DNA from 3 places in the Vibrio sp. Vb0667 genome. Region 3 is predicted to be linked to each of the others. Evidence: riboswitches for the same ligand, from Rfam matches in the RefSeq annotation. Region 3 holds a riboswitch; each other region holds the start of a gene.
The links. Region 3 has a riboswitch for thiamine pyrophosphate ahead of thiB (thiamine ABC transporter substrate binding subunit). Riboswitches for the same ligand answer to the same signal wherever they lie in the genome.
Positions count from the first base shown of each region.

Region 1 (6,039 bases), on a different contig from region 3:
ACAACCGATGATCAGCACATTCGATTTACTCAACCGCTCTTGCCCAACTTCGGCAATTTCTGGCAGAGCGACTTGACGTTGATAGCGAAGGAACTGCTTATCCGTCAGCATGCTCGCCTCTCTTGGTATCCACCAATTTACTATTCTGATCAGTAAACGTTAGCTGTCTTTCCTTCATCAGTTGTACGAAGAACTCGATGACCGACTGAGGTGATTCTGCCAACGTAATCGCTCGCACAACTGCCAAACTAGAAACACCTGTTTGCCAAACTTGGTCTGCATTAGATTGGTCAATGCCACCAATCGCGACCGTCGGAAAGCCAAGCACATAGTCACTACCTGCTTTGTCTTTTGCAGGACGGAAAACCGACTCTGTGTTTGTATAAGGAATGCTATCAATCAGCTTTTGATACAGAGCCAAGCGCACCAAACCTTGTGGTTTCGATGGCATCTGTTTAGTGGTGGTTGGAAAAATATGCCCTAGCGCGATGTAACTAGGATGAATTTGTACGATGCGCAGTAGCTCATAATAACCATGAGTAGAAAGACCAAGACGAATGCCGGCTTTAGTTAGCTGAGCCAAATTCGATTCTTCTATGTCTTCTTGTCCCAGGTGAACGCCATAAGCGCCATGCTTGATTGCCAACTGCCAGTAGTCATTTATAAACACTTGTGCTTGATACTGACGACCTAGCTCAATTGCTCGAATGATCTGTTGTTCTAAATCGGCTTGTTGTGGGTTCTTTATTCGCAGTTGAATAGTGTTGATGCCTAGTGGCAGTAGACGCTCAATCCAAGCAACATCATCAACGACTGGATAGAGCCCTAGACTTTGCTTAGTTAGAGTTGGAAAGCTAACGCTCTCACCTTGTGCAGACCAACCAACTTGAATATCGAGTCGGTTATCCTCCAGTACAGGTGTGGGGAAATCATCAAATTGGTCAGCCCACTGAGTAGATCGTCCCTCATCAAGGTTGTCATTCAACAGTGTTTCACGTGAAACATTCGCTTGTTGAGTTAGGATTCCTCGAGCAAGTGTTAACGCATCTTCGATAGGAAAATCGAGTACTGTCAGCGTTACTATCCAAGCAAGGTGATGTTCAGGATCGAACATTGCGTTGAATTTGGACTTAACGGAAAGCGCTCTCACTTCGTTGTTAATTGGGTGACGCCAGATATCAAGCTGAAGCACTTTCTCCTTTTCATTGGATACCTGAGTATCAGCAATACCAATATAAATCGCTTTCGACGGTTGCTTAGCACACGCTTCTACCGACAAAGCAGAACGGTAATAGAGCACAAATGAACTCTCATGCTCAGAGTCATAATCATCAATGAGATCAGTCGTTATGTGTGTGGTCTGTTGGCCGCGAACAAGCTGAATAGATTGAGTTGGACTCACACCCAACTCAATGTCTTCGATGCTAAAACCCTGTTCTTTCGCCAACAACAAACATTGCTGAACTAAACCTGTCAGTTCAATCAACGATGACGGAATAAGGATTTTGCTCATTAGTCACTTACCTCGGCATGTGCTGCTGGGTGGTATAGCTCAGAACCTGACTCTCTAAATTCTTGCGATTTCTGACGCATACCCTCAAGAGGGTCATCCAGCATTTTGATTGAGATAGCTTGGTCCGCAGCAACTTGCTCTGTGTCTTTCGCATATTCTCGAACCTCTTGCGAGATCTTCATCGAGCAGAACTTTGGCCCGCACATCGAACAGAAGTGAGCAACTTTTCCAGACTCTTGAGGCAAGGTTTCGTCATGGAAAGCGCGCGCGGTATCTGGATCGAGTGACAAGTTGAATTGGTCTTCCCAGCGGAACTCGAAGCGAGCTTTAGAAAGCGCGTTATCACGAACTTGTGCACCAGGATGTCCCTTCGCCAAATCCGCGGCGTGCGCAGCAAGCTTATAAGTGATCATGCCTACTTTCACATCTTCTTTGTTTGGTAAGCCAAGGTGCTCTTTAGGAGTGACGTAGCAAAGCATCGCACAGCCATACCAGCCAATCATGGCAGCGCCAATACCTGAAGTAATATGGTCGTAACCTGGAGCAACGTCTGTCGTCAATGGGCCAAGGGTATAGAAAGGAGCTTCATGGCAGTGCTCTAACTGTTCTTCCATGTTCTCTTTGATCATATGCATTGGAACATGACCAGGGCCTTCAATAATCACCTGTACGTCGTATTCCCACGCAACCTTGGTCAATTCGCCAAGAGTACGAAGCTCTGCAAATTGCGCTTCATCGTTAGCATCAGCAACCGAGCCAGGACGCAGACCATCACCAAGAGATAGTGCGACATCGTACTTAGCACAGATTTCACAGATCTCTCGGAAATGGGTGTATAAGAAGCTTTCTTGGTGGTGCGCTAAACACCATTTCGCGATGATAGAACCACCACGAGAGACGATGCCAGTAACGCGTTTTGCAGTCATTGGCACATAACGAAGTAGTAAACCGGCATGGATAGTAAAGTAGTCAACGCCCTGCTCTGCTTGCTCAATCAGGGTATCGCGCATCACTTCCCAGTTAAGGTTTTCCGCAACACCATTCACTTTCTCAAGCGCTTGATACATTGGTACGGTACCGATCGGAACCGGACTGTTACGTAGAATCCACTCGCGAGTTTCGTGGATGTTACGTCCAGTAGAGAGATCCATAACGGTATCTCCACCCCAACGTGTCGCCCAAACTAGTTTCTCTACTTCTTCTTCAATCGAAGAAGTGACCGATGAGTTACCGATGTTGGCGTTCACTTTGACCAAAAAGTTACGCCCAATGATCATTGGTTCGGATTCTGGGTGGTTGATATTAGAAGGGATAATAGCGCGACCTTCGGCGACTTCTTTACGCACAAACTCTGCAGTAATGTCCTTTGGTAGGTTCGCACCAAAGCTTTGACCCGGATGCTGTTGATTCAGCACTTCATCGCGATACTTGGCACGCCCCATGTTTTCACGCAGCGCGATATATTCCATTTCTGGGGTAATAATACCTTTGCGAGCATAGTGCAATTGGGTCACACAATGGCCATCTTTGGCACGTCGAATACGTGGTAGATTACCGTAACGAAGATCGTCTAGTGTTTCGTCTTCTAAGCGTTCTTTGGTGTACACCGAGCTTACTTCATCAAGTAGCTCAGTATCGGCACGCTCTTCAATCCACCCTTCTCTCAGCTTAGGTAAGCCGCTATAGAGGTCTATGGTGTGCTCTGGATCTGTGTATACACCCGAGGTATCGTAAACGCGTACTGGCTCATTAGGCTCGAAAATAGGCGCTTCTTTTGTGCCTCCAATAAGGCTATCAGCGAGTGATATTTCACGCATTGGCACACGAATATCTGGACGTGAGCCTTCTACGTAGACTTTGCTTGAATTGGGGTACGGTTGTACCGAGAGTGTATCAATGAACTGTTTTGCTTCCAGTCTCGCTTGTTTGCGACTCGACATAGCATTTTTCCTTGCTTTGTTATACTAGATAAAAAGTAATTGGATAAAAATGCTTGGCGGATAGATGCGACAAGAGGAGTCAAATTAAGGCTAGTTAAAGCTTACGATATTTGCCTGTAACAACATTCGACTTTTGATAGATCAACCAGAAAGAACTCCGGTGTGAATATCTTCTCTTGTTCCCTTCGCAGATTCTAATCTGATCAGGTTCAACGGATCCCGAATTAACGGTCTCAGCCTTATGGCACTCCGACAAGTGATGTCAGTATATAAAAACGGCTTGGTGAAACCAAGCCGACCTGTTCAATTTTTAACTACTTTGCTAGCTGCGCATCAATAATTGAAAGCCTATCCACGCAGCTGAAATACTTAACACGACATTCAACAATACGTTCAACCCCATCTTAAAGAAAGCGCCCTGCTGCATAAGCAACACATTATCCATCGAGAAGGTGGAAAACGTCGTTAGTGCCCCTAAAAAACCCAAGCCAATCACTTGTCGCCAAGGTTCCGTTGCCAAAAGTTCATTATCGAAAGCTGCTATCAATAAGCCCATCATAAATGAGCCAACAACGTTAACGGTTAACGTACCATATGGAAAACCACGCCCCAATAAAATGACACAAAGTTCAGAAATTAAGTAACGAGAACATGCACCAAATGCACCACCCAATGCAATAAAACCCAAAACGGATAGTTGTCCCATAATTCCCCCAGAAAAGTTAATGGCGACATTGTAATCAAATTTACGGCAATAGTGATTATACAATCTTAGAATTCAGCAAAGTATAGCGCTTAAAACTTATCAAGATTTTAAAAGTTACAGGAGTCACTTTACTTCGATGTAACCCATCAAACCCGTCTTCATGTGTTCAATTACATGACAATGGTACATCCAACGCCCTGGGTTATCTGCAACAAATGCCGCTTTCGCACTGCCGCTTTTTCCAAGTAAGACCGTATCGGTATGAAACGGTTCGTCGAGTTTTTTGCCATCTAACTCAAGAACCGTAAATGTGTGTCCATGAAGATGAATAGGATGATGATATTGGGTGACGTTCTTTAGGTTGAAGATATAGGTTTTTCCCATCTCCAATGTTGAAAGCGGCGCTGGAATATTATCTTTGCTCATTCCCTCCCAAGCCCGTTTGTTCATCAGCCAGAACTTAGGTATCGCTTTGCCCGATTTATCAGCAGGAGTGATCGCCCCCTCCCACTCAAACACATAATCGATTTGCTCTGCATTTTTCAAATCGAGAGCTGGCACAGGGTTGAGAGGTAACAAAGGCAGTTTCTGGTTGCTCGGCAAGTCAGACTCAACAACGTCAAACTCGCACAAAGGGAATGGGAAGCGTCCTTTCATTTGACGCACATAAACACGTGTTCCAGCCTTCGGAGCAATCAATCCGACATCCAACCTCATTCCTGGACCAATTTTGTGCTGAGTGAGCTTATAAGGCGCTTTAACAGGATTACCATCAATAGCAATAACCCAAGCCTCTGCACCTTCAATAGCGATCGGGTAAGTAATGGTATTATCGACATTAGCAATTCTTAATCGCGTGGTAGCATTCTGCTTCAGCGCATAAACAGGTTCATGCACACCATTGACGCTACTCCACTCTCCGGGAGTCCCCATACGAGCGCTCAAGCGCGGTACCATAAGGTTCTTCCACTGACCTTGTTTGTCTAAATGCCAATGCTTTAGAACGACTTCATGCTCTTCATCAAACTGAACCGGCTCTGCCTCTTCAACGACAATTAGCCCGACTAAGCCCATACCAAGCTGCTTCACACTATTCATATGTGGGTGATACCAAAATGTGCCCGCATCTGGTGGTGTAAATTCATAAACGAATGTTTCACCTGGCATGATAGGCTGCTGGCTCAAGAAAGGGACACCATCCATTTCAATAGGGATTCGCAAGCCATGCCAGTGGATTGTAGTCGGCTCTGAAAGCTTGTTAGTAAACCGAATTATAACTTTCTCGCCTTGGCGACAACGAATCACAGGCGCTGGAATCGAACCATTAAATGCGAGTACGTCTGTGTTAAACCCAGGGACCAATTCTGCAGTAGAAGGTTCTGCAGTGATATCGTATATATATTGCCCCTGCTTATTAGTGCTCCTAGATAGAGAACATGCAGGTAGAACGGCAAGCGCGGAGATTGCTAAGGATGATTGAAGAAAGCGTCGACGAGATATATCCATACATAGTTACTCATTAATCCAGATCGGTTGAGTGTAACTAAATATAAATAGTGATTCCCCTTTATTATTAAAATTTCGGGCCACTGATCATTACAGCTAACTGTAGTTTCGTTCGTTCAGTAGATTAAATGCAGCCAAAGTACAGCAGAAAGCCATACTTACGGGATAAGAGTAGAAATAAGCTATAATAATGAGAAGAAACCAGATACAAAAAAGGCTCTGACCTAAGTCAGAGCCTGATATATGGCAGGGGTGGAGAGATTCGAACTCCCAACACGCGGATTTGGAATCCGCTGCTCTGCCAATTGGAGCTACACCCCTATAGAATTTTCATATTCTAGATTTGACAAAACCTCGCATAAGCGAGGTTGTCG
Region 1 covers NZ_JAWPOL010000036.1:32,320-38,358, forward strand. The annotation lists gene R8269_RS20940 (HesA/MoeB/ThiF family protein) at 1-111, opposite strand, end outside; gene R8269_RS20945 (thiamine phosphate synthase) at 98-1,513, opposite strand; gene thiC (phosphomethylpyrimidine synthase ThiC) at 1,513-3,453, opposite strand; TPP riboswitch at 3,617-3,715, opposite strand; gene crcB (fluoride efflux transporter CrcB) at 3,776-4,159, opposite strand; gene R8269_RS20960 (multicopper oxidase family protein) at 4,283-5,665, opposite strand; tRNA gene R8269_RS20965 (tRNA-Trp) at 5,910-5,986, opposite strand.
Region 1: linked by a shared signal. The riboswitch ahead of thiC (phosphomethylpyrimidine synthase ThiC) and the one ahead of thiB (thiamine ABC transporter substrate binding subunit) in region 3 are both predicted to bind thiamine pyrophosphate.

Region 2 (6,039 bases), on a different contig from region 3:
CCTCTTCGATAAAGGTGTTACGCATGCGCGAGGTTGGTGCGAACTTGTAGTTTTGACGACGACCAGAACCCGTAGGCTCATAACCTGTCTTCATGCCACCCATTTTATCGACCATGAAGCTGGTTAGCTTACCGTCTTTGATCAGTTGAGTGCGCTGAGTCTTCATACCTTCATCATCAATGTGAATCGAGCCCCATTCGTTGGTCATGGTGCCATCATCGACTGCATTCACTGCGGTGTGAGCAACCATTTCGCCCATCTTGTCGTGGAAGACTGATGCTTTCTTCGCAACTGAAGTGGTTTCTAGCAAGTGACCACATGCTTCATGGAAGATAACGCCGCCAAAGCCGTTACCAATCACCACCGGCATTTCACCCGATGGACAAGCATCCGCGCCAAGTTTTACTAACGCTTGCTGCGCGATAGTTTGACCTAGCTCTTTGGCATCAAGCTGTTCACTGAATTCCCAACCAGCAAGAGCGCCAGGACCTTCCATACCAGAAGACTGCTCATTACCTTTTTGCGCGACAGTGTTACCAGCAACACGAATGTAGTGGCGAGTATCGTCAACGTGTAGACCTTCTGAGTTGAAGATAGACACTTGTTGCTCGCGCTGAAGAACGCTGCCAATAAACTGGCTGATATGCTCACTCTCAGCACGTGCGGCTTGGTCAACTTTCAATAGAAACGCGATTTTTGAATCTAGGTTAGCATCCTTACTTAGCGACATGCGGCAACCATGTTGGATTGGGTAGCGGTTCAAATTCAAAGAACCCGCTGACGCGATTTGCTCACGCTTGTCTTTTGCAGCAAGCAGCGAGGTTACGCGCTTTAGTTCGGCTTCATCTGTGCTGTTGGTGTAACCGTAAAGCACCTTATGACCGAAAAAAAGACGAATACCGATACCAAAATCGATACCCGAGTTAACCTTATCCACTTCACCAGATGCGATCTGGACAGTGTTGGTTTGGTGATGTTCAACGAATAGTTCAGCGAAATCAGCCCCCAAAAAGAGTGCATGATCGATCACTGACTTCGCTGTTACAGAATTAAGCATGAAGTCTCCTTGCTCGATGATCGTCTTAGCCTTCCTAATTAACTGTGAAAAAGTTCAACAAAGTTAAATTGGCAACACGTTAAATTTTAACAGTTTTTTAACCTTGTTTTGTGCTAATCCTTGCTTAACGAGACCACGATTATTTATTAAATATTCCAGGTTCTGCTCATTCACCAGAGCGTTGCACTAGTAAATTCCACCCAGCAAACCATTTAGGTGCTTACTTTATCACTCACCTCGCATAATTGAATACTCATTATAATTACGCTCAAAAAACGTATCCCTTCCGCAATGGTCCTGCTATCATCCGAACGAAATAGTCGGGGGGCCACACGACAAGTGTTGGCTGAGATCGAAATTCGAGACCCGTTGAACCTGATTCAGTTAGCACTGACGTAGGGAACTATGCACACTTTGCCTTTCGTCGCCCCTCTTAGGTAAGCGATAGCGATCGAAAAATCGATCTATCTGCAACGGTCAAAGTCAGTTCCTATACGTCTTGTAGTAGGAGCGACCATGACGCAGCAATCACAACCTCATTCACATCACACGCCAGCCTTGCCTACCCCTATCGTATTGACCATCGCGGGCTCAGACAGTGGTGGCGGTGCAGGTATTCAAGCCGACATCAAAGCGATGTCCGCAACCGGCAGTTTTGCTTGCTCGGTAATCACGGCGATTACTTCGCAAAATACCCAAGGCGTTTCTGCGATTTTCCCCATTCCTCTCGACCATGTAGAGAGCCAACTTGATGCAGTATTTACCGACCTCAACATCGTTGCAGTCAAAGTGGGCATGCTGGCAGATTCCAACATCATCAAAGTCGTTGCAGACAAAATTAAACAATACCAGCCAAAACACCTCGTGATTGACCCTGTGATGGTGGCCACCAGCGGCGATCTATTACTGGAACAGTCGGCAATCAGCACTTTAAAAGAAGAATTGATTCCGCTCGCAGACATCATTACCCCTAACCTACCCGAAGGCGCAGCATTGACGGGTAAGCCAATGCCTCAATCAGAATCTGAAATGAACGATATGATTACCGACCTTCGTGCGCTTGGAGCCAAAGCTATTCTGCTCAAAGGAGGTCACCTTGAAGAAAATGAAAACAGCAACGATCTGCTTATCATGCAAGACAGTGCCGAGTTAATTAGCGCCAAGCGATTTCCAACCAAAAACACTCATGGCACAGGCTGTACACTTTCTTCCGCCATTGCGTCTTATCTTGGCCAAGGCAACAATCTGCACAAAGCGGTGCACCTTGGTAAGCAGTACATCAGCCAAGCTATCGCGCACGCTGATGAACTGGATGTCGGTAAAGGTCACGGCCCTGTGAACCACTTTTTTGCGGGTCATACTTATGTTCGCTAACGCGATTGGCATTCAGCTTTCCGATGCTAGCCTGCGATACAAAGATAGCCAAACACCGACTTTAGCAGGAATGAACATGACCATTCCCGTCGGTAAATGGACGGTATTACTCGGACGAAGTGGCTGCGGGAAAACCACAATATTGCGTTACTTAGCTGGCCTACTGGATGACCAAGTTGACTGGCATGGCGAACTCATCACAACGGATGGCGCTGCACTGCATGACCGTATCGCTTACATGGCTCAGCAGGATTTATTGCTACCGTGGTTGAATGTGTTAGACAACGTCTGCCTCAGTTCTCGATTTTCTCAAGAGCAAGCACCAGAGCAAAATAGACAACGTGCACTGGCTTTACTAAACCAAGTAAAACTCGCCGATTACGCGGATGCTAAGCCAACTCAGCTCTCTGGCGGCATGAGACAACGTGTTGCCCTTGCTCGCACTCTGATGCAAGACAAGCCTCTGGTTCTGATGGATGAGCCTTTCTCTGCGTTGGACGCGGTTACTCGCCATAAGTTGCAGACCTTGTCTGCCGAATTACTGAAAGATAAGACCGTTGTTCTTATTACCCACGACCCACAAGAAGCGGTGCGATTAGCTCACCAACTCTATGTACTGCAAGGTACGCCTGCGCAAGCTCAGCACTTGGTTGTTCCGGATTCCAAGCCACCACGAGTTCTCGATGGAGAGTGCGCCGCGCTTCAACAAGCGATTTTGGATCAATTGGAGAAAGACTATGAGTGATATGACTCAGTACAACTCCGTTTCGGCACGTATTGGTAAAAAAGAACGCGTGACCCATCAAGCTCTGCGCTTGGTAATCAGCACTGCGGTGATCTTGGGATTGTGGCAGTTGGTTGTGGTGGTATTCGACATGCCAGGCTTCATCTTACCTTCACCAATTGAAGTGCTGGATAGATTGGTCACTCGTTACGATATCCTGCTCAAACATACTTGGGTTACTGCGCAAGAGATCTTACTTGGCTTGGCGCTTGGATTATCGATGGGTTTGCTGTTCGCATTGCAAATGCTGATGTTTGAGCCGCTGAAGCGTTGGTTACTGCCTATTCTGATTGCTAGCCAAGCGATCCCTGTGTTCGCCATCGCGCCAGTGCTCATGCTTTGGCTGGGTTACGGTATTGCATCGAAAGTCGTCATGGCAGCGATCATCATCTTTTTCCCCGTCACGACATGTTGCTATGACGGCTTACGCAATACACCAACAGGTTACCTCGATCTTGCCAAGACCATGGGCGCGTCGAAATGGCAGCTACTTCGTCATATTCAATTGCCAGCCGCGCTACCAACGTTAGCTTCAGGTATTCGTGTTGCCGTCGTTATTGCGCCAATTGGAGCAGTGGTCGGTGAGTGGGTAGGTTCAAGTGAAGGCTTGGGTTATCTGATGCTCCAAGCTAACGCTCGCATGATCATTGACGAGATGTTTGCGGCGCTGTTTATCCTCGCCGTGCTGTCTATCTCACTCTACTTCATCACCGATAAATTATTGAAAAAAGCCATCCCTTGGGAAAGCAAGTAATTACAGAAAATAACCAAAGAAAATTGGGAAAGAAAAGGAAGAACCCCGTGAATAAAAACAAACTTGTGAGCGCTGCTGCTCTACTCGCTTCAGTGGTATCAACCAACGTGCTTGCAGCTGAAAAAGAGATGACACTGATGTTGGATTGGTTCGTCAATCCAAACCATGGTCCTATCGTGATTGCCAAAGAGCGCGGTTACTTCAAAGAACAAGGTTTGAAGGTCAACATTCAAGAGCCTGCAGATCCAAGTACGCCACCTAAGTTGGTCGCTGCTGGCAAGGTCGACATGGCGATTTCTTACCAGCCAAGCCTAACTATCGATGTCGCGGCGGGTTTGCCATTAATCCGCTCTGCGACTTTGATTGCTACGCCACTCAACACGCTGATGGTGTTGGACAACGGTAAGAATGAAAACCTTGGCGACTTAAAAGGTAAGAAGATCGGTATTGCGATCGCAGGCAACGAAGAAGCAACAATCGGCACTATGTTAGCTCAAGAGAATGTGAAGTTTTCTGACGTACAAATCATCAACGTAGGTTGGGCGCTATCTTCGTCTCTTGCGTCTGGCAAGGTGGATGCGATTTGGGGTGGTCTACGTAACTTCGAAACCAACCAACTTGCACTAGAAGGTTATAAAGCTAAAGCCTTCTTCCCTGAAGAACACGGCGTGCCAGCGTATGACGAGTTAGTCTTCGTAGCCAATGCAAAAACCTACGACAAAGAAGCCATCAAGGCATTCAACAAAGCACTGGAGCAAGCGACCACTTACATCGTTAACCATCCAAAAGAATCTTGGAAAGAGTTTGTGGCTTATTCACCAGACACCCTCAACAACGAGCTTAACCAGCGCGCTTGGAATGACACACTAACTCGTTTCGCTCTTCGTCCATCTGCAGTAGATCTGAAACGCTACGATGATTATGCCGAGTTCATGTATTCACAAAACATCATCGAAACACTGCCAAAAGCGAAAGATTACGTACCGAGCTTTGACTAATTCTACTGGCCTTAGGATCTAAGCCTAGGGTCTTTTGATAACGAGGTACCCATAATGAAATACCAAGATTTGATCGACGCTTGCCACCAAGATTGGCAAGAATACACTGAGCATGCTTTCGTGCAGCAATTGGCGCAAGGCACTCTGGCTCAGCCTTGTTTTCTACATTACCTAAAACAGGATTTTCTTTTCCTAAAACAGTACGCACGAGCTTACGCATTAGCGATCTACAAAGCGCGTACTTTGGATGACATGCGCCGTGCCCTACCAAGCGTACATGCATTGCTAGATTCTGAAATCGCCCACCACGTGACTTACTGTGAGCAATGGGGACTGACGGAATCCAACTTAGAAAACGAGCCAGAAGATTTCGGCACAGTAGCTTACACCCGTTATGTATTGGATGCTGGCATGACGGGCGATCTTGTTGATCTATACGCGGCACTAGCGCCATGCTCTATCGGTTATGCCGTTATCGGTAAGATGCTGATTGAAGATGAAAAGACAGTAATCGAAGGCAATCCATACGCAAGTTGGATTAATCTCTACGGTGGTGAGGAGTTCCAATCTGGTGTCGCAAAAGGTGCAGAACACTTTAACCAGTTATTGGCGGAAATCGACATCAATAGTCAGCGTGGTCAAAACCTGATTCAGGTATTCAAAACTGCAACGCGTATGGAAGTAGCATTCTGGCAACAAGGTCTGAATGCTCAGCAAGATTAATCGGAGAGTCTCATGTTAATTGAACAAATCACCCAAGCATTAACCGCAGTACGCCAGCAAAAGCCATTAGTCGTCAACATCACTAACTACGTGGTGATGAACAACACGGCAAACGCGCTATTGGCTATCGGCGCTTCTCCAATCATGGCGCACTCCAAGCAGGAAATGGCAGAGATGATGTCGTTCGCGGGCTCACTGGTTATCAACATTGGTACCTTAGACAGCGTTTGGACACCTCGTATGAGCTATGCCGTAGAGCAAGCCAATGCCAATGGTAAAATCGTTATACTCGACCCAGTCGGTTGCGGAGCAAGCTCACTACGTACAGAGACATCACGTGAAATCGCAC
Region 2 covers NZ_JAWPOL010000040.1:3,546-9,584, forward strand. The annotation lists gene R8269_RS21460 (TldD/PmbA family protein) at 1-1,057, opposite strand, end outside; TPP riboswitch at 1,369-1,476, shown strand; gene thiD (bifunctional hydroxymethylpyrimidine kinase/phosphomethylpyrimidine kinase) at 1,574-2,431, shown strand; gene R8269_RS21470 (ABC transporter ATP-binding protein) at 2,421-3,176, shown strand; partial or broken gene R8269_RS21475 (ABC transporter permease) at 3,244-3,969, shown strand; gene R8269_RS21480 (ABC transporter substrate-binding protein) at 4,017-4,967, shown strand; gene tenA (thiaminase II) at 5,022-5,690, shown strand; gene thiM (hydroxyethylthiazole kinase) at 5,703-6,039, shown strand, end outside.
Region 2: linked by a shared signal. The riboswitch ahead of thiD (bifunctional hydroxymethylpyrimidine kinase/phosphomethylpyrimidine kinase) and the one ahead of thiB (thiamine ABC transporter substrate binding subunit) in region 3 are both predicted to bind thiamine pyrophosphate.

Region 3 (6,039 bases):
AATTATTCTTCGTCGCGGTGCAGTTCAAGGAACTCTTCAACTTTGCGAACCATGTTCTTCGAACCCACAAAGAAAGGTACACGCTGGTGCAACTCAGTAGGCTTGATGTCCATTATGCGATTCACGCCGTCCGATGCAATGCCGCCAGCTTGCTCAATGAGGAATGCCATAGGGTTACATTCGTAAAGCAGGCGTAGCTTGCCTTGTGGGTGGCTTTGTGTGCTTGGGTAAAGGTAGATACCACCTTTCAGTAGGTTGCGGTGGAAATCAGCAACCAGCGAGCCAATGTAGCGAGAAGTGTATGGGCGACCGTCTTCTGGCACGTTTTCTTGGCAGTACTTGATGTACTTCTTCACCCCTTGAGGGAAACGAATGTAATTACCTTCGTTGATGGAGTAGATCTTACCATCATCAGGAATCATCATGTTTTCATGAGAAAGACAGAAGCTGCCGATAGATGGGTCGTAAGTAAAGCCGTTTACGCCGTTACCAGTTGTGTATACCAACATGGTGGAGGAGCCGTAAATCACGTAGCCCGCAGCCACTTGCTTGTGACCAGGTTGTAGGAAGTCTTCTTCAGTTGGTGGAGTACCGATTGGAGAAACACGACGGTAAATCGAGAAGATAGTACCAACAGAGACGTTCACATCGATGTTAGAAGAACCATCAAGTGGGTCCATCAGTACTACATATTTGGCGTTTTGGTTGAGTTCTTTATTGAACGCAACTGCTTCGTCTTCTTCTTCACTGGCAACGCCACACACTTGATCACGAGCTTCAAGCGCGGCTTTGAACTTATCGTTCGCGTAAACATCGAGCTTTTGCTGATCTTCACCTTGGACATTTTCCGTGCCTACAGCACCAGTGATATCACCGAGACCCGCTGCGTTGATTTCGCGGTTAACGATTTTTGCAGCTAAACGAATGGAGGCTAAAAGGGATGATAGATCACCGCTAGCGTGGGGGAAATCCGCTTGTTTTTCGACAATGAACTCGCCTAGGGTGCGCAGTCCTGACATGGTTAATCCTTACATTTTCATTTTATTGGGGGTAGTGCGCAAGTGAGCATCTCTTTATGAATGTTAAACGATTGCGCTGGATGTAAGTTTAAGTCGCAGATCTTTTTAATGGTAATGAAGTAACTGTTTGAGATCTCAATTTATTTGTAGACTTGTTTGAGGGATTCATCAGTAAGCAAGAGGTTGTACAGTCTGTGTTCAACCTTGTCATATTTGTGAAAGGGACTGCAAGAAGAAGGCTAAAGTCACTCGCTTTTCAGGCGGTAATCGCGATAATGAAAGCATTAAAAAACGCATTACAAGGTTTAGTTTATGCACATTCATATCTTGGGTATCTGTGGCACATTTATGGGCGGCGCAGCGATTCTAGCGCGCCAATTAGGACATAAAGTCACTGGTTCTGATGCCAACGTTTATCCGCCAATGAGCACACTGCTTGAGTCTCAAGGTATTGAAATTATTGAAGGCTTTGACCCGTCTCAACTCGACCCTCAACCAGATCTTGTGGTGATTGGTAATGCGATGAGCCGTGGCAACCCTTGTGTCGAGCATGTGCTCAACACTAACATGCGTTACACCTCTGGCCCGCAGTGGCTCAACGAGTTTTTGCTGCATGATCGTTGGGTATTGGCGGTATCGGGTACACATGGGAAAACGACCACGTCGAGCATGCTTGCTTGGATACTTGAAGATTGTGGTTATCAACCGGGTTTCTTAGTCGGTGGGGTACTCGGTAACTTCGGAGTGTCTGCTCGTTTGGGTGAAAGTATGTTTTTTGTCGTTGAAGCGGACGAATATGACAGTGCTTTTTTCGATAAGCGTTCTAAGTTTGTGCATTACCATCCTCGCACTTTAATCATGAACAATCTTGAGTTTGATCATGCTGATATCTTCGATGATCTAGAAGCGATCAAGCGCCAATTCCATCATTTAGTGCGAACTGTACCGGGCAATGGATTGATCTTAGCGCCGAGAAAAGATCAGGCGTTAGCGGATGTATTAGAGCGTGGCTGCTGGACTGAAAAACAGTTCTCTGGTGAGAATGGTGACTGGCAAGCGCACAAATTAGTGCTTGATGGCTCAAAATTTGACGTTGCGTTGCAAGGCGAGAAGGTTGGTACCGTCGAATGGAATTTGGTGGGTGACCACAATGTGGATAATGCGCTGATGGCAATCGCTGCTGCACGACATGTTGGAGTCACTCCGGATCTTGCTTGCCAAGTATTAGGGCGTTTCATCAATACCAAGCGCCGTTTAGAGCTGAAAGGTGAAGAACAAGGTGTGACGGTTTACGATGATTTTGCGCATCACCCAACGGCAATTGAACTTACTGTCGGTGGTTTGCGTAACAAGGTAGGTGAAAAACGCATCCTAGCAGTGTTAGAGCCGCGTTCTGCCACCATGAAGCGTGGCGTACACAAAAACACACTTGCAGAGTCACTACACAGTGCAGATGAAGTCTTCTTGTTCCAGCCAGATAATATCGAGTGGTCTGTGCAAGACATTGCCGACCAATGCACACAGCCAGCGTTTGTCGATGCGGATATAGATAACTTTGTAGCCAAGATCGTCGAACGTGCGCGACCAGGTGACCAAATTCTAGTCATGAGCAACGGTGGCTTTGGTGGTATTCACGGAAAACTTCTTGAGCAGTTAAAACAAAAAGCCTGATTGATATGCAAAACAAAACACAACCCTCTCATAAAAAAGCCATCACGTTGGCATTAACGGGTGCTTCTGGTGCTCCCTACGGCCTTCGTCTTTTAGAATGCTTGGTTGCGGCGGATTATCATGTCTACGTTCTGATTTCTTCGGCGGCTCGTGTTGTGATGGCAACCGAGCATAATCTTAAGCTACCAAGTGGCCCAGAAGCGGCGCAGCAAGCATTGGTAGAGCACCTGAACTGCAATCGAAATAACATCACCGTTTGCGGTAAAGATGATTGGTTCTCGCCGGTTGCGTCTGGTTCTGCTGCACCAAAGCAAATGGTGGTTTGCCCATGTTCTGCGGGAAGCGTTGCAGCCATAGCACACGGTATGTCGGACAACTTGATCGAACGGGCCGCTGATGTGGTAATGAAAGAGCGCGGGCAGCTGTTGCTCGTGGTTCGTGAAACGCCATTTTCAACGCTACATCTGGAGAACATGCACAAGCTATCGCAAATGGGCGTCACCATCATGCCAGCGGCCCCGGGCTTCTACCATCAGCCAAAGAGCATTGAAGACTTAGTGGATTTTATGGTGGCGAGAATTCTCGACCACTTAGGTATTGAGCAAGGTTTGGTGCCTCGTTGGGGCTATGACCAGCGCTCGTGAGCTGATTGTGTAACCACTCAAATACCTTTACAATCCATCCAACTCATCGGGGAGCAAACCCATTTTGCATTGAGTCAATCAATGCATTTGGGCGCTGAGACCTAAGTGCTTTACTAGGGACCCGTATTACCTGAACCAGATAATGCTGGCGTAGGAATTGAGTCTGGATATTGGAAATCCTTAATAGCCGCCTCAAACCCTGTGCCGCTCAACTTATTTCTCTGAAATACTCATGGAGAGCGAGCAGTGAAAACCACTCTAAATCTGATTGCCTTAGCTGCAATCACCTCTACTTCAGCGTTTGCCGCTGAAAACACATTAACCATCTATACCTACGACTCTTTTGCCGCAGATTGGGGGCCGGGTCCTAAAATCGAGCAAGCTTTTGAAGCAAAATGTGGCTGTGACGTTAACTTCGTGGCATTAGACGATGGTGTGTCGATCCTGAATCGTCTTCGTCTTGAAGGCGGTAATAGCAAAGCCGACATCGTGTTAGGTTTGGATAACAATCTGATGGCAGAAGCGAAGAAAACCGGTCTGCTTGCCGAGCACAATGTGGATACGGCTAACACAGTGTTACCAAACGGTTGGAGTGACACGACGTTTGTACCGTACGATTACGGCTACTTCGCGTTTGTGTACAACAAAGAGAAACTGGCTAATCCGCCGAAAAGCATGAAAGAGCTGGTGGAAACGCGCGACGATCTGAAAGTGATTTACCAAGATCCGCGGACTTCAACGCCGGGCCAAGGCTTAATGCTATGGATGAAATCTATTTATGGCGACGATGTGACGCAAGCGTGGCAGAAGCTAGCGAGCAAAACCGTAACGGTCACGAAAGGTTGGTCTGAGGCGTATTCTATGTTCCTCAATGGTGAGTCCGATTTAGTGCTTTCTTACACCACTTCACCTGCGTACCACTTAATTGCGGAAAACGATTCGAAGTTTGCTACGGCGAGTTTTGCTGAAGGCCACTACATGCAAGTTGAAGTCGCCGCCAAAGTGAAAGGGGCAAAAAATTCAGAACTTGCTGATCAATTTATGAGTTTCATTTTAAGTGATGAGTTCCAATCGGCGATGCCAACGGGTAACTGGATGTACCCAGTCACTGACGTTGAGTTACCTAAAGGTTTTGAAACTTTGAGTGTTCCAAGCAAGTCGTTGAGCTTTAGTGCTGATGAAGTGGCAAAAATGCGTAAGTCTTGGATTCGCGAATGGCAAAGCGCATTGACGTTTTAGCTGACGTTTCCACCCTCATCTGAATGAGATAGGTTTTACCTTTGAATTCTGTTCCAAAAATAGGTTTAGGGGTCGCGATGATCATCGCGACCTTTGTTATTTCTGCCCTAGGTGCTTTGATTGTTCAAGCCCCTTCACTTGATGTGTCTGTGGTATGGGGCGACCCGTACTATCAACATGTCACCAAGTTCAGTTTCTACCAAGCGTTTCTTTCCACATTGCTCAGTGTTGGCTTTGCCATTCCAGTAGCGCACGCACTTTCGCGTCGCCAATTTATTGGTAAATCATTACTGCTTAAGCTGTTTGCATCGACACTGGTTTTGCCGGTTTTGGTTGGTGTTTTTGGGCTGTTAGCGATTTATGGCAACAGTGGTTTGTTGGCGCAGTGGTTGCAAAGTTTCGACACTAAACTGCCATTCTCTATTTACGGTTTGAACGGCATTTTACTCGCCCATGTGTTCTTTAATTTACCTTACGCGGCACGATTGCTTCTGCAAGCCTTGGAGTCTATTCCTGCCGAGCAGCATAAGCTTTGCGCGCATCTTGGGATGAGCCATTGGGATAAGTTTCGTTGGGTAGAATGGCCGCGTTTAAGGCAGCAGCTTCCCCACGTTTGTGGGTTGGTGTTTATGTTGTGCTTTACCAGTTTTGCCACTGTAATGGCGTTGGGGGGCGGGCCAAAATCCACCACCATTGAATTGGCCATTTACCAAGCGATTAAGTTTGATTTTGATTTACAAGCTGGGGCGTTATTGGCGCTGTGGCAGATGCTGTTATGTGGACTGCTTGCTATTGGAGTGCAGAAGTTAACAAGGCCTGTTTCTATCAGTGCTGGAAGCACATCGGTACAGCAATATTTAACGAAGGATCATGGGTGGTCAAAAGCTTGGGATAGCTTTTGGATCATAGGTGCCTTTTTACTGGTAATACCGCCGTTATTGATGGTGTTACTGAGTGGCATCAACCAACAAGTTTGGACAGTATTAACCGATGAGCGTTTTTGGTCTGCGCTATTGAACTCCCTCAAAGTCGCCTGTGTCGCTAGCGCGCTTGCGGTCGCTGCAGGGGTGTCCATACTATTGACCAGTCGCCGTTGGCGGTTGCAGTACAAAAACACGCGAGCCGATCAGATTGAGTTAATCGGCACCGTTATTTTGGTGACTCCAGGTCTGGTGATTAGCACCGGTTTATTCTTACTACTGCGCGCATTTACCGATGTTTTTAGCTTGGCATTTTTTGTCGTGATTTTGGTGAACGGTTTGATGGCTTTGCCTTACGTGATCAAAACGCTAGCGCAGCCAATGCTGCACATTGAACAACAGTATCAGTATGTATGTGCCAGCTTAGGCATGCGTGGCTGGCAACGGTTTAAAGTGGTGGAGTGGCAGGCGCTACGCAAGCCGTTTGCACATGCGTTTGCGATCAGCTTTATGTTTGCGATTGGCGATTTAAGTGCTATTGCGTTG
Region 3 covers NZ_JAWPOL010000008.1:29,436-35,474, reverse strand. The annotation lists gene fbp (class 1 fructose-bisphosphatase) at 3-1,019, opposite strand; gene mpl (UDP-N-acetylmuramate:L-alanyl-gamma-D-glutamyl-meso-diaminopimelate ligase) at 1,332-2,690, shown strand; gene R8269_RS10540 (flavin prenyltransferase UbiX) at 2,696-3,334, shown strand; TPP riboswitch at 3,372-3,508, shown strand; gene thiB (thiamine ABC transporter substrate binding subunit) at 3,581-4,573, shown strand; gene thiP (thiamine/thiamine pyrophosphate ABC transporter permease ThiP) at 4,615-6,039, shown strand, end outside.